4 regions of the Halomonas sp. 18071143 genome follow, and region 2 is predicted to be linked to each of the others. Evidence: predicted binding sites of a transcription regulator. Region 2 holds the regulator's gene; each other region holds the start of a gene.

Region 1 (5,643 bases), 1.6 Mb from region 2:
CCCAGCAGATCGAATAGCCCGATGATCATGACCAGGGTCGTGTCTTTGAACAACGAAATGAACGTGTTCACGATACCAGGAATCATCATTTTCAGAGCCTGGGGCAGTACGATCAGCCCCATGCGCTTCCAGTAGGTCATGCCGAGGGCGGCGGCGGCTTCTTCCTGGCCTTTGGGAATGGCTTGCAAACCACCGCGAATGACTTCGGCCATGTAGGCGCTCTGGAACAGCGTCAGGCCGATCAGGGCGCGTACCAGACGGTCCACGCTGACCCCGGTAGGCATGAACAGCGGCAGCATCACCGAGGCCATGAACAGCACCGTGATCAGCGGCACGCCACGCCAGAACTCGATAAAGATGACGCAGAAGCTCTTGACGATGGGCATGTTCGAACGCCGCCCCAGGGCCAGCACGATACCGATCGGCAGCGCACCTACCATGCCCACGGTAGCCAGCAGCAGGGTCAGCATCAGGCCGCCCCAGCGATGGGTCGGCACACGCGGCAGGTCGAAATAGCCGCCGTGCAGCAGCACGTAGGCGATCACGGGGAAGCCGACCAGCGCAAACACGGCCACCCAGCGCTTGAAGGGCAGGCGTGGAATCGCCAGCCAGGCAATCAGGGTGAAGAACCCGGCAAAGACGATATTGGCACGCCAGATTTCCGAGCGCGGGTACAAGCCGTAGATGAACTGGGTGAAGCGTGCGTTGATGAACACCCAACAGGCGCCTTCCCGGGAGCAGTCTTCGCGGGAGGTGCCTACCCAGTCGGCGTTGATGAACGCCCATTGCACCGTGGGAACCACGAGCAGGTAGAGAATATACAGGCCGATCAGCGTAAAGATCGTGTTGATCGGGCCGTTGAACAGGTTGCTGCGTAGCCATGCCACAGGGCCCACGGAACTGCTGGGCGCCGGCCTTGGCTCGATCATCGTTCGGTTGTGAATCATGGGAATGTCCTCGCCAACGGCCTAGCGTTCAACCAGCGCCACACGGGAGTTGAACCAGTTCATGAACATGGAGACCAGCATACTGATGGTCAGATAAACCGCCATGGTCATGGCAATGACCTCGATGGCTTGGCCTGTCTGGTTCAGCGTGGTGCCCGCAAAGACCGAAACGAGGTCCGGATAGCCAATGGCGGTGGCCAGCGACGAGTTCTTGATCAGGTTGAGGTACTGGCTGGTGAGCGGGGGAATGATGACTCGCAGTGCCTGCGGAATGACCACCAGACGCAGCACCAGGTTACGCGGCAGGCTCAGCGCTTGTGCGGCCTCGGTTTGGCCATGGGGAATGGCCTGAATACCGGAGCGCACGATTTCAGCAATGAACGCCGCCGTATAAATCGAGAGCGCGAACCACAGTGCCAGGAACTCGGGAATGACAGTGATACCACCGCGGAAGTTGAAACCGCGCAGCTCGGGGACATCCCAGGTGATCGGCACGCCGGTGGCAAACATCACCAGCAGGGGCAGGCCGAATATCATCGCGAAGGAGATCCAGTAGGCTGGCAGGCGCTGCCCCGTGGCCTCCTGACGGCGCTTGTTCCAGATCACCAGTGCAATGCTGGCGATGATCGCTGCAATGAAGGTGACCGGAATCAGCCCGAACCCGGACTCGAATAACGGTTCGGGAAGATACAGGCCGCGCACGTTGAGAAAGATGACCTCACCGAACGCCAGGCTATCACGGGCGCTGGGCAACGTACGCAATACGGCAAAGTACCAGAAGAAAATCTGCAGCAGCAGCGGGATGTTACGGAAGGTTTCGATATACGCCGTGGCCAGTCGTGCGATCAGCCAGTTGGGCGACAAGCGGGCAATCCCGACGATGAAACCGATGATGGTGGCGGCAATGACCCCCAATGCGCCCACCAGCAGAGTATTCAGCAGGCCCACGAAGAAGGTGCGGCCATAGGTGCTTTGGGAGGAGTAGTCGATCAGACTTTGAACGATCCCGAAGCCTGCGGTGTTGTTAAGAAAACCGAACCCGGTAGTGATCCCGCGAGAGGACAGGTTGTCTTGAACATTACCGACGATATAGAACAGAAACGTAATAACGGCTGTAATGAGTAGAAACTGAAAGATCAGCGCACGCTTTGCGCGGTCTCGCCAGAACGGAGGCTTGTGGCCAACGGGGCGAGCGTTAGGTCTTACGGACATGGATGGCGTCTCCGCTACACGGAAGGTCAATCAAATGGCCCGCCGATCCCCTTGAGTGATGCTGGCAAGGGACGGCGGGCCGGGGTCAAGCGAGACGCTTAGCGAATCGGCGGTGCGTACTGGAAGCCACCCTGGTTCCACAGAGCGTTGACGCCCCGTTCGATTTCCAGCGGTGAATCCATGCCGACGTTACGTTCGAAGCTTTCTGCGTAGTTACCTACCTGGCTCAGGATGTTGTAGGCCCACTCGGCATCCAGCCCCATGCCTTCACCGTAGTTGCCGTCCTGACCCAGCAGGCGAGCCACGTCCGGGTTATCGGAATCGCGCATTTCTTCGGCGTTTTCGCTGGTCACACCGTACTCTTCACCGTTGAGCATGGCGAACAGCGACCACTTGACGATGTTGAACCACAGGTCGTCACCCTGACGTACCACGGGGCCCAGCGGCTCCTTGGAGATGACGTCGGGCAGGATCATGGCAGCAGACGGGTCGTCCAGCTGAATACGCAGTGCGGCCAGCTGAGAGGTGTCAGAGGTCAGAACGTCACAACGGCCTGCCTGGAAACCACCGACGGTTTGCTCGGACGTATCGAAAACGATGGGGTCGAATTCCATGCCGTTAGCGCGGAAGTAGTCCGCCAGGTTCAGCTCGGTGGTGGTACCGGACTGGATACAGATGGCGGCGCCATCCAGCTCGGAGGCGTTGGAGATGCCCAGGTCGGTGGAGACCATGAAGCCCTGGCCGTCGTAGAAGTTGACGCCGGTGAAGTTGAGACCCAGCGTGGTATCACGGGTGGTGGTCCAGGTGGTGTTACGTGACAGAACATCGACTTCGCCAGACTGCAGTGCGGTAAAGCGCTCGACGGCGTTCAGGGAGATATAGTTAACGGCGTCGGCATCGCCCAGTACGGCGGCAGCGACGGCACGACATACGTCAACATCAAGACCTTGCCATTCGCCGCTATCGTCCGGCGCGGAAAAACCTGGCAAGCCATCACTAACGCCACACTGTACGGCACCGCGAGAGCGAGTTTCTTCTAATGTGTTCGCCTGCGCGGTAGCGATACCGGCCAGCGTAATTGCACCCGCAGAGGCAAGCAGTACCAGGTGTTTCTTGTTAACCATGTGTGTTCCCCTTCCTCGATTTAATGATGTTATGCATGTCGATGCATGCCTAAAAGCTAGCAAGGAAGGTGCCAAAAAAGATATGTCGGCAAATTCAGCGGTTTTCAACGTAAAATCAGCGAATTTATCGAAAGTATTGGTGCAAAAAAGAGTGCCAGCGGCTACGCGATGCTCTTTTTTGGTGCGTAGCCGCTGGCGCGGGGAGAAAACTACTGATGTTCGCCGATCAGCGAATAGGCGGCGCGTACTGAATGCCACCGTCTTTCCATAGCCCGTTGAGGCCTCTGGCAATGTTGAAGTCCGACCCTGAGCCGACATTGCGGTCATAGACGTCGGCATAATTACCTACCTGCTTGACGATCTGGTAGGCCCAGTCGGCGCTGATGCCCATGGGGCTGCCGAAATCGCCATCCTGGCCCAGCAGGCGCTGTACGTCAGGGTTGTCGCTGTCGAGCTGCTCGTCCACGTTCGCCTGGGTGACTTCCAGCTCTTCGGCATTGAGCATGGCAAACAGCGTCCACTTGACGATATTGAACCACTGGTCGTCGCCCTGGCGCACGGCCGGGCCCAGCGGCTCCTTGGAGATGATCTCGGGCAGCACCACGGCCATGTCGGGGTCGGCCAGCTGCATCCGCTGAGCATAGAGCTGCGAGGCATCGGAGCTCAGCACGTCGCAGCGGCCTGCTTCGAACCCGGCAATCGACTGCTCGGGAGAGTCGAAGACCACGGCATCATAGGTCATGCCGTGAACCCTGAAGTAATCGGACAGGTTCAGTTCGCTGGTGGTGCCCGATTGGGTGCATACCGCGGCGCCGTCCAGCTCCTTGGCACTCTGTACGTTCAGGTCGCTGGCCACCATGAAGGCCTGGCCATCGTAATAGCTGACGCCGGTAAAGTGCATGCCCAGCGTGGTATCGCGGCTGGAGGTCCAGGTGGTGGTGCGCGACAGCACGTCCACTTCACCGGACTGAAGGGCCGTGAATCGCTCCACGGAGTCCAGCGGCACGAACTCCACCTTGTTGGCATCGCCTAGCGCGGCGGCGGCAATGGCGCGGCAGATGTCGGTATCCAGGCCCCGGTACTGGTCGTCGTCATCCAGTGACGAGAAACCGGGCTGGGCGGCATTCACGCCGCAACGCAGGCTATCGCGATTCTGGACGGTGTCCAGCGTGCTGGCCATGGCGATGGCCGGTGCCAACAGGCTGGCCCCTACTCCCAACCAACGAACACTCTTCATGTGTGATTCCTTGACGTCGAAGCGCGCCGATCTGCGCGCATAAAAAAGCCGAGCAGCGCCCGGCTCTTCCACTAACGATGCCCGCTCTCACGCAAAGGCTTTGCGCATGAAGGGGGGCAGCGCCAGGGCTCCACGATGGGCCTCTGCTGTGTAGTACTGTAGCGGCATTTCGTGGCTGGCGGCAGCTTCTTCGCGGAAGCTTTCAACGCTGGTGCCTTTACCTGCCAACGTCACGCTCCACCAGCCAGAGGGGTAGACCGGTTGGGGGAAGGGCAAGGTGGCCACGCTGTCGAAGCCCGCTTCGCGCATGTCGTTGCGCAGTTCGCGAATGATCGAACCGCTATGGTAAAGCGGCGACTCGCTCTGCTGCACCATCACTCCGCCACTTTTCAGAATACGGTGGCAGCGTTTCAGGAAGTCGGTCTTGAACAGGCCTTCGGCCGGGCCGACCGGGTCGGTGGAGTCGATGATCAGCAGGTCGATACTCTCGTCGGCCGCGTCATCCACCCACTTCACGCCGTCGGCAAACAGCAGCTCGGCGCGGGGGTCGCCGTTGGCTTCCACGAGTTCGGGGAAAAAGCGCTCGGCGGCCTTGGTGACTTCCTCGTCGATATCGATCTGGGTGACCTTCTCGACGCCCGGATGGCGCAGCACTTCTTTCAAGGTGCCGCAGTCGCCGCCACCAATGATGACCACGCGCTTGGGGTCCTGATGGGTGAACAGCGCCGGGTGGGCGATCATTTCGTGATACAGGAAGTTGTCGCGGTCGGTCAGCATCACGCAGCCGTCCAGCACCATCAGGTTGCCGTAGGTCTCGGTGGCGTACACTTCCAGGTGCTGGTAGGGGCTTTGCACGTCCAGCAGTTTTTCAGAAACTTTCAGCGAGAAAGCGCTGCCATGGCTATCAAAGACTTCGGTAAACCACTGGTCGTCGCGTAGGTCGCTCATTGCTTGGCTCCTGGGCATGAGTCGTTCGATTGAGTCGGAATGCCCTGATGGTACTGCGGGCTCAAGTCGTGCAGCGCCTCCATGAAGGCGGTGACATGATCAGGGTTGGTGAACTGGCTGATGCCATGGCCCAGGTTGAAAACGTGGCCAGGGCCGTGGCCGTAGCTCTCCAGTA
Region 2 (5,643 bases):
GAGCATGCATTTCACGCTTGAGCTGGGATTTACTGGGACGCTCTTCCTGCTCGTCAATATCGAGGGGCTCGGGGCGTTGCTTAGGCATACAGACACTCACTGATTTGGATTCGTCGGCAGCATTATATCAGGCTGCGACCATAACATTGATTCGCCAATGCAATTGAGGCGAAAAGGAGACCACATGGCACAGGCATTTGATGCAGCAGCGCAACAGGCGCTACTGGCGCAGCGGGCGGAAGAAGCCCTTGGCCTGGCGAAAACGCTGGGCGCCGATGCCGCTGAAGTAGGCGCCAGTGTCGACCAGGGGGTGGGCGTCAGCGTACGGCTCGGCGAGGTCGAGACCGTCGAGCTTTCCCGTGACCAGGGGATCGCCATTACGGTCTACGTTGGCCAGCGCAAGGGGAGCGCCTCCTCTACCGATGCCAGCAGTGCGTCGCTGCGCGCCACGGTGGAAAAAGCCCTGGCGATCGCGCGTTATACCGGTGAAGACCCTGCTGCCGGGTTGGCAGATGCTGCGCTGATGGCGACCCGGTTGCCGGATCTCAAGGTGCATCACCCGTGGGCGCTCTCGACCGAACAGGCCATCGAGCTGGCGCTGCGCTGTGAGCAGGCGGGGCGCAGCGTGGACGGTATTCACCAGTCGGAAGGCGCCTCGTTGTCCAGTGGCGAGGGCGTGCGGGTCTACGCCAATAGCCATGGCTTTCTAGGCACCCAAAAGGGCAGCAGCCATTCGTTGTCCTGCATGCTGATCGCCCAGGATGACAAGGGTATGCAGCGCGATTATGACTACACGTCGGCGCGTAACCCTCTACAGCTGCGTGACCCGGAGGAGATCGGGCGCGAAGCGGCTGCACGTACCCTGCGACGGCTGGGTTCGCGCAAACCGCCTACCGGTACCTTTCCCGTGCTGTTCGACCCCAGCCTGGCCGCGGGCCTGATAGGGCACTTGATGGGCGCGTTGGCGGGTGGCGCACTATACCGTGAAGCATCGTTCTTGTGTGATCGCCTGGGCAGCCCGCTTTTCCCAGAGTGGATGGGACTGGAAGAACGCCCCATGGAAGTTGGTGCCACCGCCAGTTCGCCCTTCGATGCCGAGGGCGTGCAGACCCGGGATAACCGTTTCATCGAGCAGGGCAGGGTCGCCAGCTACATGCTGTCTGCCTACAGTGCCCGCCGCCTGGGCATGCAGTCGACCGGAAACGCCGGCGGAGCGCGCAACCTGCGTCTTCTGGCCCCGCTGACATCGCGTGATGAGCTGCTGCAGCAAATGGGGCGGGGCATTTGGGTGACCGAGCTGATGGGGCAGGGGGTCAATGGCGTAACGGGGGACTACTCTCGCGGTGCCGCCGGATTCTGGGTAGAGAATGGCGAGGTGCAATACCCCATCGAAGAGTTCACCATTGCCAGCAATCTCAACACCATGTTCGCTGGCCTGGTGGGCATTGGCGACGATACCGATACGCGGGGCAGCATCCATACCGGCAGCTGGCTGGTGGATGCCATGACGGTGGCGGGCAGCTAACGAGGGTTACTGATCCTCGTCGAAACGTGCGTCGAACAGGGCCTGGATGGCATCCAGGGCCTGGTCGGCATCTTCGCCCTCTGCGGTGATGGTCAGCGAAGTGCCGCAAGGGGCCGCCAGCATCAGCAGCGACATGATGTTGGCGGCATCGGCTTTCTGCTGCTGTTTGTAAACATGAATGCGGGCTGAAAACTGCTGGCCGCACGTGACCAGCTTGGTGGCAGCGCGGGCGTGAAGGCCGCGTTGATTGGTCAGCGTTAAGGTTCTTTCAGGCACTCTGGTTCCTTTTTGCCGAGTGATATCAGGGTGAAGTCGTGTCGCTGGGGGGGATGGAAGAAGCGGCATCGACGGTAGCGGGTAATTCGCTTAGCGTGTACTGCAAGCCCAATTCCCGATGCCTGAGCTGAATGGCGCCAGTGCGCTTGACCAGCGCCTGCGCCAGTTGTTCCACCATGTAGACAGAGCGATGCTGGCCGCCAGTGCAGCCAATGGCCACGGTCATATAGCTACGTTGACTGCTTTGGTAGGCGGGCAGCCACTTGTCCAACCAGGCATGAATATCGTCACGCATGTCATCGACGATGGGGTAGCCGCCCAGGAAGGCCTGAATATTGGCATCGCGTCCGGTGAACTGCCGCAGGCTGGGGTCCCAATAAGGGTTAGGCAGGCAGCGCACGTCAAACACGATATCGGCATCCATGGGTACGCCCCGCTTATAGCCGAAGGATTCAAACGTCAGGGTCAGCTGGTCACGCCGTTGGTGAGCGACCTGATCGGTGATGCGACGGCGAAGATCGTGCACCGAGAGGCGTGACGTGTCGATCAACAGGTCGGCCAGATCGCGAATGTCGAGCAGCGTCTGCTCTTCCTTGTCGATGGCTTCTTCCAGGGTCATGTCACTATCCCGGGTCAGCGGGTGGCGCCGCCGGGTGGCCGAGTAGCGCTCCAGCAGAATGCGTGCGTCCGTGGTCAGGTAGATGACCTGAAAACGGATCTGGCGTTGACGTAGCTCTTCCAGTAACGCAGGCAACTGCTCCAGCGCCGTGGGCAGGTTGCGCGCATCGATGCTGACCGCCAGGTGAGTTCGCCCCCCTTGCTCGCGCAATTCATCGACCAGCGAGCCCAGCAGCATGGCGGGCAGGTTGTCGATGGCGTAATAGCCAAGATCCTCCAGCGCCTGTAGGGCGATGGACTTGCCGGACCCTGAGCGGCCGCTAATGATCACCAGCTGCATAGCGCATCTCTCTTGGGTATCAAAGGGATAGAGGGCTTGCCGTGTGCCTTGCTGCCTGGCAATGGCTGCGCTAGGCAGCCTGCTCGCGAATCTTGTCGGTCAGCAGCTCGAGCAATGCGCGCTGGCTACTGACATTGCGCAGCTGTTGGCGTGTGGCAGCGTCATTCATGATCGTGGCCACCTGCCCCAGCAGGGCCAGGTGCGTGTCATCGGCTTCTTCGGGAACCAACAGCACGAAGACCAGATCGACCGGGTCACCATCGATGGCATCGAAGTCGACGGGCTCGGCTAGCTTGAGAAAGCCAGCAATGGGCGTGCTGCAGTGAGGACTGCGTGCATGGGGGATGGCTACGCCATTGCCGATACCAGTGCTGCCCAGCCGTTCACGGCCAATCAGGCGACTGAAGACTTCCTGACTGTCCAGGCTGGGCGTGTTCTGAGCGATAAAGGTGCTGAAAAACTCCAGCACCCTTTTTTTGCTGCCCCCGGGCACGTCGTACAGCACGCGCTCCGGGGGGAGTATGGTTTCCAACGTCATCGGTTTAACGCACGCCAGCGCCTTGGGCGCGGGCTTGTGCTTTTTCCTTGTGTTTTACCAGCTGACGGTCGATTTTGTCCGCCAGGGCGTCAATGGCCGCGTACATGTCATTATCCTGCGCTTCCGCATGCAGGTCTGCTCCTGCGGCATGCAGCGTGCAAGCCGCTTGCTGGCGCTCCTTTTCGACAGATAAGGTGACCTGGACGGTCGTGATGTTGTCGTAGTGACGCTCAACGCGTTCCAGCTTTTCGTTTACGTAGTCACGCAAGGCGTCAGTCAGTTCAACGTGATGACCAGTGATGTTTACTTGCATTGACGTGCTCCTTATCCATCGGACTGTACTTCGATTGTAACCCTTTTTGGGCCATTGCAAAGCCCTCGCCGCGAGTTTGTTGGGCAAGAGCGTTTAACTAGCGCAAACGGCGTCGCTCGCTCGACGAAGGTATACCCATCGACTCTCGGTACTTGGCGACGGTGCGGCGTGCCACGGTAATGCCACCCTCTTCCAGCAGGGTGACCAGGCGACTGTCGGAGAGTGGCTTGCCTGGCGGCTCGTCCTGAATCAGTTTCTTGATGCGTGCTCGAATGGCCGTGCTGGAGTGGCTGTCGCCGCCCTCCTGGCCGCTGACCTGGCTGGAGAAGAAGTACTTGAGCTCGAAGACCCCGCGCGGGGTATGAATGTATTTCTGGGTGGTGACCCGGGAGATGGTCGATTCATGCATCTCTACCGCTTCGGCGATATCGGCCAGAATCAGCGGTTTCATGGCCTCTTCACCCTGCTCGAGGAAGCCTATCTGGCGGGCAATGATCTCGCGCCCCACGCGCAGCAGCGTGTCGTTGCGGCTCGACAGGCTCTTGATCAGCCAGCGAGCCTCCTGGAGGTGCTCTTTCAAAAACTGGTTGTCCTGGCTCTTGTCGGCGCGCTTGATCAGGCTGGCGTAGTCGGGCTGGATACGTAGCCGAGGCAGCGCTTCCGGGTTGAGTTCCAGATGCCAGCCCTCGTGATCGTGACGTACCACCAGGTCCGGCGTCACATAGCTGTCGTCGGTGACGCCGTAGGCGCTTCCGGGGCGAGGGTCAAGGCTGCGGATTAAACGAATGACATCGTCCAGCTGCTCGTCATCGAGGCTCAGGCGTCGTTTCAGCAGGCGCATGTCGTCCTTGCCCAGCGCTTCGAGAAACTGGCGTACCAGACGCTTGGCGGGCATCAACAGCGGAGTGTCTTCGGGTAGCGCGGCCAGCTGCAGCATCAGGCACTCGCGCAGGTCACGGGCGAACACGCCAGTAGGCTCGAACTGCTGCAGGCGCAGCAAGGTGTTTTCGACCTCGCGTTGGCTCAGGCCATCGTGGCCCTGCGCCTTGAGCCCCTCGCGGATGTCGTTGAGCGGCTGGGTCAGATAGCCGTTGGCATCCAGCGCATCGATGAGGCTCTCGGCAATGGCTTGCTCACGCGCAGAGAAGTCGGTCATGGCCAGTTGCCAGAGCAAGTGCCCGTGAAGGCTCTGCCCGGCCGCCTGGCGCTCGAAGTCCGGGCCTTCGCTACTGCCGCCCGCGCTGCCCATGTCCTGGTAGGTGTCGGACCAGTCGCTGTCCACGGAGAGCTCGTTGGGAATGCTGTCTGCCCACTCGGCTTCCTGAGGCTCGCTGACCGCCTGTTCGCCAAACTCATCCTCCTGTTCGAGCATGGGGTTGGCATCCAGCGCCTGCTGAATTTCTTGACGAAGGTCCAGCGTCGATAGCTGAAGCAGCGCAATGGCCTGCTGCAGCTGAGGTGTCATGGTCAGCTGTGTGCCGATGCGCAGTTGAAGAGAAGCTTTCATGACCATCTGAGAACCACTCGTTAATCAGAAAGCTCCACCCTAGAGCGACTCTCCGTTTGGTGCAAGTGCAATAAGCATGCCACTAAATAAAATGTCTTCGTGGGCCATTATTTAAAGGCGGAAGTCGGCGCCCAGGTAGACGTCGCGCACCTTCTGGTTATTGAGAATTTCCTGGGGGTTTCCACTGGCTATGATGTGTCCGTCGCCAACAATATAGGCAATATCGCAGATATCCAGGGTTTCACGCACGTTGTGGTCGGTAATCAGCACGCCAATATGGCGCTTCTTGAGCGCGCGTATGATCGACTTGATATCGCCCACGGAAATGGGGTCGACGCCAGCAAAAGGTTCGTCCAGTAGAATGAAGGCGGGCTCGGTGGCCAGCGAGCGGGCAATTTCCACCCGTCGCCGCTCGCCGCCCGACAGGCTCATGCCCAGGTTGTCGCGAATATGGGTGATGTGGAAGTCTTCCAGCAGGGATTCGAGCTTCGCTTCTCGGCTATTGCGGTCCAGCTCCCGGCGCGTT
Region 3 (5,643 bases), 250 kb from region 2:
TAAAGGCACCGACAGGGGGGCGAATGAAGCCTCGGTCACGGTGAGTGACGATCTCAACACCCACGTGTACCTCCGCCGTGTCGGCGGTGGGTTCGGTCATGACCGATGCCCCACGCGTGACGAGTTCGCTGGTTAGCAGGGTACGAAAACCTCTGCCAAATTCGCCGCCGCTGTAGCCATGCAAGCTTTGATCATCGGCGGGTGTAATGTACAAGTCGCGAAACCGTACGCGTTCACGCTGCAAAATGTGGTTGGCTTCGTGATGGGCCAGTACGTTCCAGTGATGTGCAGCCTGCATGCGCTGCTGCTCACTGTAAGGGTAGGTGGTGGCAATCGGCGCCTGGGATGTGTTGGCGTAAAAACAGCCGCTTAGCATCAAGCTAACCGCGCCAAGCCCGAGTGGGGCAAGATAGCGGCGAGTGAAAGACAGCAAAGGACGAATGCGCACCGGGTAGTTCCTTATCGCTAGTAAACGGCTTTTTGACAGGGCTTTTTGATAGACTAGTTTGCCATGCTCATAGTAGATCGGCCACGAGGTTTAAAACTTGAATGAGTAACCCCCATGCTTGAGGACCACCGTAGCGGCCCCCGTCACGATTCGTTGTTGTCATCATACCCGGAAGACGATAGCAATAATGGCTGGATGATTAGTTATATCGACATCATGACGCTGCTGGTGGCGCTGTTCGTGATCATCATTGCGGCGGCCGGGGTGACCGGCACCAGTTGGAGCCCTGAAGCAGATGACACCGACGTCAGCGAAAGCAGTGTGCCTGCTCTTGAAGTGCCGCTGCCCGCATTGTTGGATGAGCGACGCCAAAAGCGCAACATCGCTTACCTGAATGAGCCCGGCACGCTTAGCCCGATGGCCATCAGTGCGGCTCTGGGGGTCGCAGGATTACCTGCTCCGATCATGCGCGTTCCCGAGCCTATGGGGGCGCCACCCTTGCTGGCATTGGCACCCGCCGAAAGCGACACATCGCCCGTCGCGCCGCTGCTGGAGCGCTACTTGCCCGCCTTGCCTACGCCGCTGCTCGTCGATGAGACGCAGCGCCTGGGCCAGCCGTTGGCCAGTTACATGGTACTGCTGACCGACCGGCCGCCTGTCAACGTGCAACAGATCGACGATGAGGCCATTAGCAGCGCTTTGGCGCTGGATGAGCAGCTGCCCGAACGTGTCGAAACATCGCTTTATTTGCCGAACCTGGAAGGCGTCGAGGTCTCCAGGGTAGCGGAAGGCATCAGTCTGCGGGTGCAGGATCAGCTGCTGTTTCCCTCTGCCGCGGCGGGGTTGTCGGAAGGCGGCACATCGCTGGTAGGCAGCCTGCTGGAAACCATCCAGCGCTATGACGGCGAAGTATGGGTCGAAGGGCACTCGGACAGTCAACCGATCAATACCCCTGAGTTCTCGTCCAACTGGGCGCTCTCCAGCGCACGGGCCATTGCCATCGTTGAAGCACTAGAGGCCGCTGGGGTCGAGCCTGAGCGGCTGCGCGCCGTCGGGTTTGCCGATACCCGCCCGCTGGAGGATAACAGCAGCGCCGAAGGGCGCGCCCGCAATCGCCGTGTCGAAGTAGTGATTCACGTGGAGTAGGTACTCACACACTGGCTTGGGGCGGCTCACTGTTGTAGGAGGAGGCTTCAGCCCGCGATGATTCCTGCACTCAGCTTGATATGGGTGGCTACTCAAGCAGTCGCCCAATAAATTGGCCTCCCACAGGATAGCCTGGGTGGCTGCTCTGGCTATAAGCCAATGAATGCTCCTCCCACTGTTCAAAAGCCCTGCTGTTAGTGGGAGCTTCATAATCCCGCGCTATTTCTCCGTCTTCCGTGCCTCTTTTTGGCGCTCTATTTTGGTGCATCATGGGTTGCCCTATTTTGGTGCTTGCTCTGGCATCGCTTCGATCGTGTTTTAATCTTTTGATTTTATTTAATTAAAGCATCTTGGCGTGCATTTTGCTTTGGTGGTTGTCTACCTTGGGTATTGATCTCAAAAGATGGCTACGTTGGGCTTTTGGGTGACCTGATTTCAGTTTGCAGAAGGTGCTGCCATGACCGAGTTCACGAGTCCTGAACTACTTGATCCCGCGTTACAGCCGCGTTTGGTGGTCACGGATCTCGACGGTTCCTTGCTGGACCACCATAGCTATGACTTTTCGCCTGCCGCTCCCTGGCTTGCTCGTCTCAAGCAGCTGGGTGTCCCGGTGATTCCCGTGACCAGCAAAACCCGGGCAGAACTACTGCCACTGCGTGAAGCCCTGGGGCTGACGGCGACGCCCTTCATTGCCGAAAACGGTGCCGTGATTGGCCTGCCGCCAGGCTGGTGCCATGCCAGCCTTGATCGGCCGGGTAGTGGGCCAGACGGCGTGGTCATCAAGCACACGGGGGTCGATATCCGCTTTATCCGTGCGCGGTTGGCCATCTGGAAGCAGCGCCTCAACCTGCGGTTTACGCCCATGGGAGAGATGCAGGTGGCGGAAGTCATCGCCAGAACCGGCCTGGACGAGCCTCGGGCCAAGGCGGCCAAACGGCGTGAGGGCAGCGAGCCGCTGATCTGGGAAGACGACGAGCGTGCCCTGGAGACCCTGCGCGAGGCGCTGGAGGGCGATGGTTTGACCATGACCCAGGGCGGGCGTTTTTGGCACGTCATGGCGCAGGCATCAGGCAAGGGGAGTGCGGTGACCTGGTTGATCCAGCGCTTTGCGGCGCTGCGCGGGCGCCAGCCGCTGGCGCTGGGGCTCGGCGATGGCCCCAACGACGTTACCATGCTGGAAGCCGTGGACCAGGCCGTGGTGATCAAGGGCTGCCATGACCTGATAGTGGCACCGCACAACCGGGCGTTGTATCGCACCCAGGCAACCGGGCCAGCCGGATGGGCCGAGGGGGTGGCTCACTGGTGGGGGCGAGACGACCGCCGATTAGCGGCGGACTCCCACCAGCAAGCGGCCACGGCTTAACCCAACGAGGAAGTGCCCATGAGTGATTTTCATCAGAATGGCGTCATCACCGATTTTCATAACCTGACCCGTCGCCCCGTGGAAGAGCTCGAGCGGGAGCTGTGCCAATTTGCCAAGCGCCGCCCCATGGGGCTGATTCTACCGTCGCTGTTTTCCGAGCTGGAAGGGCCTGCACTCTCGGCCATTGTGGACGAGCTGGCCAAAGTGCCGTATCTCAACGAAATCGTGATTGGACTGGACCGGGCCGATCGCGAACAATTTCTTTATGCCCGCGAGTTTTTCTCACGCTTGCCGCAGCACACCCGCATTCTATGGAACGATGGACCCCGGCTGCGTGAGCTGGATGCCGAGCTCGAACACCACGGGCTGGGAGCGTTGGAACCTGGCAAGGGGCGCAATGTGTGGTATTGCGCGGGCTATGTGCTGGCCTCCGGGCGCTCGACCGTGGTTGGGCTGCACGACTGCGACATTCTTACCTATGACCGTAGCCTGCTGGCGCGCTTGATGTACCCGGTGGCGCACCCACGCTTCAACTACAGCTTCTGCAAGGGGTACTACCCGCGCATCGCCGAAGGCAAGCTGAATGGCCGGGTGTCTCGCTTGATGGTAACGCCGCTGCTGCGAGCGCTGAAGACCGTGTGCGGCCCGCTACCGTATCTGGATTACCTGGACAGTTTCCGCTACCCACTGTCGGGGGAGTTTGCCATGCGCAGCGACGTGCTGGAGGGCATTCGCATTCCTGCCGATTGGGGGCTGGAAATTGGCGTACTCTCGGAGCTACAGCGCAACTACTCGCATCGCCAGCTGTGCCAGGTAGATATTGCCGATGCCTATGACCACAAACACCAGCCAGTGAGCGAAGAGGATGCCAGCGGTGGCTTGAACCGCATGAGCCTGGATATTGCCAAGGCCCTTTATCGCAAGCTGGCGACCCACGGGGTGAGCTTCAGCAGCGAGGATTTCCGTACACTGAAAGCAACCTATTATCGGCTGGCGCTGGACTTGATCGAGGCCTACGACCACGACGCTACCATGAACGGTTTGAGCCTCGACCGTCACTGCGAAGAGCAGGCAGTAGAGCTGTTTGCCAGCAACCTGCTGGAAGCCGGTAACCTGTTTCTCGACAACCCGCGTGAGCGCCCATTCATTCCCAGCTGGAACCGAGTGCAGGCTGCTGTACCCGACCTGCTGACCCGCATGCACGAAGCCGTTGCGCTGGATAACCAGGGCAAGGTGTAGCCGGTGTCGCCATGGCGGCCCTTTGCTGACAAGGGCCGCTGGCCTTGGCGCACACCCTGCAAGGGTGTGCGCTGTCAAAGGCGTTCGCTATCACTGTGGTTAAACATCGGGGTTACATCGGGGTTAACAGCGCTGCTGGATAGCGTTACTGGATAGCGCTGCCAGGGGACGTTTCTAGAAGTCGTCGTGGTGGGTAGATTGGCGTGGCGGCGTGAGCGACAGCTCAGTGGCCTGACGCCGCTGGGCGTTGAGCTTGAAGTTGCTGACCATTTGGCGCAGCTGGGTGCTCAAATGTGCCAATTGCTGGGTAGCATGGTTGCTCTGCTGCACCAGTCCGGCATTTTGCTGGGTCATTTGATCCATCTGTGTCACGGCCTGGTTGACCTGCTCGATGCCGCTGCTCTGTTCGATGGTGGCCGCAGAGATCTCCTGAACCAGCGTGCTGAGCTGCTGAATATCGCCCACCATGCCATTGATCACTTCGCCAGTACTGCGCACTCGGCGGCTGCCTTCCACCACCTGGGCATCGGCATTTTCGATCAGCCCCTTGATCTCCTGAGCGGCAGAAGCGGAGCGGCTGGCCAGTTGGCGCACCTCATTGGCCACCACGGCAAAACCGCGACCCTGTTCCCCGGCGCGGGCGGCTTCTACGGAGGCATTCAGCGCCAGGATATTGGTCTGGAAGGCAATCGCATTGATCGTCTCGACGATGCTGCTCATGCGAGTGGCGCTTTCATTGATGGTGGCCATGGTGTCGATGACGGACGACATGGCGTCACTACCGCGTTGAGCGCTCTCAGCGGTTCGCGAGGCCAGGTTGCGGGCATGGTCGGCATGCTCAGCGTTCTGTTTTACCGTGGCGGTCAGCTGCTCCATGCTGGAGGCCGTTTCCGCCAGCGACGCAGCCTGCTCTTCGGTGCGCGTCGAGAGTTCTTCGTTGACCCCCACGATCTGCTCGACGCCGTTATTGACCTGGTCCGCGCCGTGATGGATATCGCTGATGGTGTCCGCCAGGGTTTCACGCATGCGGTTGATCAAATTGCGCGTCAAACCTCGGCCTTCCAGGCCGGGGAAGGATAGCGCGAGGCGTGCAGCGCCTCTTGGTTGACAGGCTATATTTACCGCGCTAGATTCAAATCATGATGACCGTACACCGCGCCTACCGTTATCGTTTTTATCCTACGCCTGAGCAAGCCGATCAGCTTGCCCGGACGTTTGGCTGTGTGCGGTACGTCTACAACCACTTCCTGCGCCAGCGCACCGATGCCTGGTTCGAGCGCCAGGAACGCATGGGCTATAACGCCACGGCCAAAGCGCTCACCAGCCTCAAGAAAGAGCCGGACACCGCCTTCCTGGCCGAGGTGTCCAACGTCTGCTTGCAACAGTCGCTCCGGCATCTGGATCGGGCCTTCAGCAACTTCTTCAAAGGCCAGGCGCGGTATCCCAC
Region 4 (5,643 bases), 1.9 Mb from region 2:
TCAGGCATCCCGTGGGCGCACCTGATAGAGTGAAAAAAGACAGAGGAAGATACACCAGCCCGAGACATGGGGGGGATTGTTAAAGTGTGACGCGATGTTTTTTTGATGTATATCAATTTTTAGCACAATAGAGCATCAAAAACGGCATATCGGTATAGCAGGCAAGGCAACGAGGCAAGCATGGCATCTCTGGGTCAAATGAGTGATTACGACATACGCCTGGTGCGTATTTTCAAGACCGTGGTGGAGTGCGGTGGCTTCACCGCTGCAGAAACGACGCTGGGCATCAGCCGCTCGGCCATCAGCCAACACATGAGCGACCTGGAGAGCCGCCTGGGGTTTTCGCTTTGCCAGCGAGGTCGCGGTGGGTTCAGCCTGACCGAAGAAGGCAAGGAAATTTACCAGGCCGGCCTGACCCTGCTGACCGCCCTCGAAACCTTCAAAAGCGATGTCAATGCACTGCATCACACCATCAAGGGCGAGCTGAATATCGGCATCACCGATAACCTGGTGACGCTACCCGCCATGAACGTTACCCACGCCCTGGCGGCGCTGACGGCGCCCAACCATGCGGTGACCGTGAATATTCATATGGAACCCTCTGACGCGGTGATCCGGGGCGTCATGGATGGGCACCTGCACGTCGGGGTGGTGCCTGCCGTGAACCTGCCCACCAGCCTGGAGACGCGCTGGCTTTACGACGAGCCGTCCTACCTGTACTGCTCGGCCGAGCACCCCTTGTTTCCACAGACCGATGAGAGGCTCGAAGCAGGCGACATTGCCCAGTACCCCGCCATACAGCCCCGCTACCCGCTACCGGAAAAAGCCCGCCAGGCCCACGAAGCACTCAACCGGCGAGCCTCTGCGTCAGACCGGGAAGGCGCTGCCTTCCTGATCCTGACCGGGCGCTTCATTGGCTTTCTACCCGAACACGTGGCCGCCCAGTGGGTCAGCGCAGGCAAGATGCGTGCCCTGCTGCCCCAGCACTACGCCTATCGCATCCCGTTCGTGCTGATTACCCGCCACGACCGCCGCCCCAACCGCGTGGTGGATGCCTTCCTGGGGCTGGTGAAGGAAGCCAACTAGGCTTTGTACGAAAAGTCGGCGAGCGATGGCCAGACAAGGCAAAAATCGGCGAAAAGACGGAGTTTACAAGGTGTAAATGAGTACTTTGAGCCGATTTTTAACGCCGTATGGGCGAGCATAGGCAATTTTCGTACAAAGCCCAGCGGCGCAGCCCGCCAGGCTCTGCCCGACAGCTAGCTGCGCCATGCGCTACCGCATCAAGGCTGGCGAGCCGCCTCGCTGGCCATCAGCGGCACAGGGCCTGCCTGGGGAGACGACGCCAGCGTACGGCTGGCGACGTAGTACACCAGCGCCCCCAACGCCGAGCCCGTGAACCAGCCGTAGTCATAGAACCAGTTCATGGTACCGGTCAGCAGCGACAGCAGGGTCAGGCTCACCGGAATGCCGAAGGCAATGAATCCGGCGATATTGACCGCGGGGTAAGCCTGGTGGTCCATGTACAGGCTAGGCACATCCAGGCGCTGGCGTTTGATCAGGAAATAATCCACCGCCATGATGCCTGCAATCGGGCCCAGCAGGCTGGAGTAGCCCAGCAGCCAGTTGGAGTACATCTGCTCCAGTGAAACGCCCTGGCTCACCACCCCCGCCTTTTGCAGCAGGTCGTAGCCCATCAGCAGCACCCCCACGGCGCCGGTCATCAGCACGCCACGGGTTTGATTGATCAGCTTGGGGGCAATGTTCTGAAAGTCATTGGTGGGTGAGACGATATTGGAAGCGGTGTTGGTCGAGATGGTCGCCACGATGATCAGCAGCATGGCCATGATGACCCAGAAAGGGCTGTCGATATAGCCGATCAGGCGCACCGGGTCGGCCACGGTTTGGCCTACCAGAGTTTCCGAGGCGGCGGTCAATACCACGCCCAAGGCAGCAAAGAAGAACATGGTCAACGGCAAGCCCAGGATCTGCCCGACGATCTGGTCCTTCTGGCTCTTGGCGAAGCGGCTGAAATCAGGAATGTTCAGTGACAGCGTCGCCCAGAAGCCCACCATGGCCGTCAGGCCAGCAAAAAAATAGCCATATACCGAAGCCCCTTCCGGGCGCGACGGCGGCTGGGCCAGCAGTTCGGTCATCGACATGTGCGGCCACGCCCACATCATCAGTCCGATCCCCACGGCTAACAGCAGCGGTGCCGCCAGGGTTTCCAGCCACTTGATCGACTCGGCCCCGCGAATTACCACGTACAGGTTCATGGCGCCAAACACGAAGAAGCCAATTACTTCGCCGACGCCACCCAGCGCCGCCCAGGCGGGAAACAGCGCCGACAGCAGCAGGTGAATGGCCAGCCCGCCAAACATGGTTTGAATGCCAAACCAGCCGCAGCCTACCAGCGCCCTGACCAGGCAGGGCACGTTGGAACCCAAGATGCCAAACGAAGAGCGCAGCACCACCGGAAAGGGAATGCCGAATTTAGTGCCGGGAAAAGCGTTCAGCGTTAGCGGAATCAGCACGATCACATTGGCCAGCAGAATGGCCAGTAGCGCCTCGCCAACGCTCAGCCCAAAGTAGGCCGTGAGCACGCCGCCCAGGGTGTAGGTAGGCACGCAGATCGACATACCGACCCACAGCGCCGCAATGTTCCATTTACTCCAGGTACGCTCTTTTGCTTCGGTAGGCGCAATATCTTCATTGAAGCGAGCGCTTTCACGCACATCATCTTCCACTGCCAGTTCGACCAACCCCTGCTGATCGATCATTCGAGATTTAGCTGCCGTCATTGTTGTCTCCTCAGCCTCGCCATTGCCTTTTTATCTTCAAAGGTTCAGCAAGTTGTGCAGCAATAAACGTGCCTAAACGCACGCCCACGGCACTAACCCATTGAACACAAAGCTGACTTGATAGACATATATAATAGCGACGCCTTTCGTATCGTTGTTGTTATACGCGCGGGGATTAAAACCTCATAAAAAGGGTAGCGGCATCCCTATAAAACGCACCATCAAGATGCAAAAGAAATCAAAATCAACCAATAAAAAAACAACAAGATACTGATAAATATGAATAAAATATAAAAACCATAATAGTGCAACGCTTCACCATATTGACAAAAAAGCCAGGTTAAAAAATTAAAAAACTGCAAAAACAAACACTTAAAACCTCACATACTTTTCTATAAAAACTGCTTGCAAACAGCCTTCATCCAGCGCTATGTTCAAAAAGCTGTCCAATATGACAGCTTTGTAAACAATAATAATTCCCGACCGTGAGTCGCGTTCATGACACGCCCAGCACCGAGCGATACACGACTGACTTCCCATCCATTCGGAGGTCGGCGCGTTATGACAAAAAAGGGGTAGTCCATGCAGAAAATGAAGATTGGCCTGATCCAGATGGCCCTGAATACCAGCACCGATCAGGAACCCGGCGTCATTCGTGACGCGATGAACGAAGCGCACCTGCCCATGATTCAGCAAGCCGCCGAGCAAGGCGTGCAGGTGCTGTGCTTTCAGGAAGTGTTCAATCAGCCCTATTTTTGCCCCAGCCAGGACAGCAAGTGGTACGCCGCCGCCGAGCGAGTGCCGGAAGGTCCCACCTGCCAGATGATGCAAAAGCTCGCGGCCGAGCACCGCATGGTGATCATCGTCCCTATCTATGAAGAGACCGAGACCGGCGTTTACTACAACACCGCCGCCGTGTTCGATGCCGACGGCAGCTACCTGGGCAAATACCACAAGACACACATTCCCCAAGTGGCTGGCTTTTGGGAGAAATTCTTCTTCAAACCAGGCAAATCCAACTGGCCGGTTTTCGATACCGCCTACGGCAAGATCGGCGTGTATATCTGCTACGACCGCCACTTCCCGGAAGGCTGGCGGGCATTGGCGCTCAACGGCGCCGACGTGATTTTCAACCCTTCGGCCACGGTGGCCGGTCTTTCCCAATACCTCTGGGAGCTTGAACAACCCGCCTCTGCGGCTGCCAACGGCTGCTTTATCGCCGCCATCAACCGGGTTGGCACCGAGGCGCCCTGGAATATCGGCGACTTCTACGGCTCCAGCTACATCGTCAACCCACGCGGCAAGATCGAAGCCCAGGCCAGCGCCACGGAAGACGAGCTGCTGGTGCATGAGATCGACCTGGATATGGTGCGCGAGGTGCGCAACAACTGGCAGTTCTTCCGCGACCGACGCCCCGAGACCTACACCCGCCTCACCGACGGTGAATGATTCTGCTGGCTAAACACAACGACAGGAGCGAACCATGAGCTTATTGATCAAGGGCGGCACGGTGGTCACCCACGCCGACACTTACCGCGCCGATGTGCTGTGTGTCGACGGCAAAATCCACGCCATTGGCACCGACCTGGAGGTGCCGGAAGGCTGCGAGATCGTCGATGCCAGCAACCAATTGGTGATGCCTGGCGGCATCGACCCCCATACCCACATGCAGATGCCCTTCATGGGCGCGGTGGCCAGCGAAGACTTCTACACCGGCACCGCCGCCGCCATGGCGGGCGGCACCACCACGATCATCGACTTCGTGATTCCCAGCCCCGGTCAGTCGCTGCTGGAAGCCTTCGAAACCTGGCAGGGCTGGGCGGAAAAAGCCGCCACCGACTTCGCCTTCCACGTGGCGATCACCTGGTGGGATGAGAGCGTTAAAGAGGAAATGGGCACCCTGGTACGCGACCACGGGGTCAACAGCTTCAAGCACTTCATGGCCTACAAGGGCGCCATCATGGCCACCGATGACATTCTGGTGGAGAGCTTTTCCCGCTGCCTGGAGCTGGGCGCGGTGCCCACCGTGCATGCCGAAAACGGCGAGCTGGTCTACCACATGCAGCAAAAACTGCTGGCCCAGGGCATCACCGGGCCGGAAGCCCACCCGCTTTCCCGCCCACCGCAGGTGGAAGGCGAAGCCGCCAGCCGCGCGATTCGCATTGCCTCCACCTTGGGCGCGCCGGTCTACCTGGTGCACGTCTCCACCAAAGACGCGGTGGATGAAATCGCCTACGCCCGCCAGCAGGGCCACCCGGTGTTCGGCGAGTGCCTGGCGGGCCACCTGGTGATCGATGACAGTGTTTACCAGCACCCGGACTGGGCCACCGCCGCCGCCCATGTGATGAGCCCGCCTTTCCGGCCCAAAGGCCACCAGGAAGCGCTCTGGCACGGCCTGCAATCTGGCAATCTGCAAACCACCGCCACCGACCACTGCTGTTTCTGCGAAGAGCAGAAGGCCGCCGGGAAAGATGACTTCACCAAAATCCCCAACGGCACCGCAGGCGTGGAAGACCGCCTGGCCGTGCTGTGGGACGAAGGGGTCAATACCGGCAAGCTCTCGCCCCAGGAGTTCGTGGCGGTCACCTCCACCAACACCGCCAAGATCTTCAACCTCTACCCGCGCAAAGGGGCGATTCAGGTGGGTGCCGATGCCGACCTCGTGGTCTGGGACCCCAACGGCACCCGCACGATTTCCGCCAAGACCCATCATCAGAACGTCGATTTCAATATTTTCGAGGGCAAGACGGTGCGCGGCATTGCCCGCCATACCATCAGCCAGGGCAAATGGACCTGGCGGGATGGCGAGCTGCACGCCGAGCGCGGCGCAGGGCGCTACTTG

What was found. Region 2 encodes sigma-54, which starts transcription at its own class of promoters, with help from an activator protein. Its sites were predicted from a motif close to TGGCACNNNNNTTGCTNT; they were not measured.
Region 1: the regulator sigma-54 is predicted to act here: its motif matches at 3,340-3,357, upstream of KVY02_RS17195 (amino acid ABC transporter substrate-binding protein).
Region 3: the regulator sigma-54 is predicted to act here: its motif matches at 1,946-1,963, upstream of KVY02_RS05600 (HAD-IIB family hydrolase).
Region 4: the regulator sigma-54 is predicted to act here: its motif matches at 2,858-2,875, upstream of KVY02_RS15910 (NCS1 family nucleobase:cation symporter-1).

Annotation. Positions count from the first base shown of each region.
Region 1 is NZ_CP078120.1:3,668,286-3,673,928, reverse strand. Features, by position in the region: gene KVY02_RS17205 (amino acid ABC transporter permease) at 1-947, opposite strand, end outside; gene KVY02_RS17200 (amino acid ABC transporter permease) at 969-2,159, opposite strand; gene KVY02_RS17195 (amino acid ABC transporter substrate-binding protein) at 2,258-3,283, opposite strand; gene KVY02_RS17190 (amino acid ABC transporter substrate-binding protein) at 3,510-4,520, opposite strand; gene speE (polyamine aminopropyltransferase) at 4,608-5,468, opposite strand; gene hemE (uroporphyrinogen decarboxylase) at 5,465-5,643, opposite strand, start outside.
Region 2 is NZ_CP078120.1:1,431,564-1,437,206, forward strand. Features, by position in the region: gene yjgA (ribosome biogenesis factor YjgA) at 1-88, opposite strand, end outside; gene pmbA (metalloprotease PmbA) at 185-1,525, shown strand; gene KVY02_RS06600 (HPr family phosphocarrier protein) at 1,532-1,801, opposite strand; gene rapZ (RNase adapter RapZ) at 1,827-2,759, opposite strand; gene ptsN (PTS IIA-like nitrogen regulatory protein PtsN) at 2,830-3,297, opposite strand; gene hpf (ribosome hibernation-promoting factor, HPF/YfiA family) at 3,302-3,610, opposite strand; gene KVY02_RS06620 (RNA polymerase factor sigma-54) at 3,708-5,123, opposite strand; gene lptB (LPS export ABC transporter ATP-binding protein) at 5,229-5,643, opposite strand, start outside.
Region 3 is NZ_CP078120.1:1,184,012-1,189,654, forward strand. Features, by position in the region: gene KVY02_RS05590 (hypothetical protein) at 1-448, opposite strand, end outside; gene KVY02_RS05595 (OmpA family protein) at 563-1,594, shown strand; gene KVY02_RS05600 (HAD-IIB family hydrolase) at 2,052-2,957, shown strand; gene KVY02_RS05605 (glycosyl transferase) at 2,976-4,196, shown strand; partial or broken gene KVY02_RS05610 (methyl-accepting chemotaxis protein) at 4,371-5,231, opposite strand; gene KVY02_RS05615 (RNA-guided endonuclease TnpB family protein) at 5,336-5,643, shown strand, end outside.
Region 4 is NZ_CP078120.1:3,379,373-3,385,015, forward strand. Features, by position in the region: gene KVY02_RS15905 (LysR family transcriptional regulator) at 181-1,086, shown strand; gene KVY02_RS15910 (NCS1 family nucleobase:cation symporter-1) at 1,284-2,801, opposite strand; gene KVY02_RS15915 (nitrilase-related carbon-nitrogen hydrolase) at 3,384-4,250, shown strand; gene hydA (dihydropyrimidinase) at 4,285-5,643, shown strand, end outside.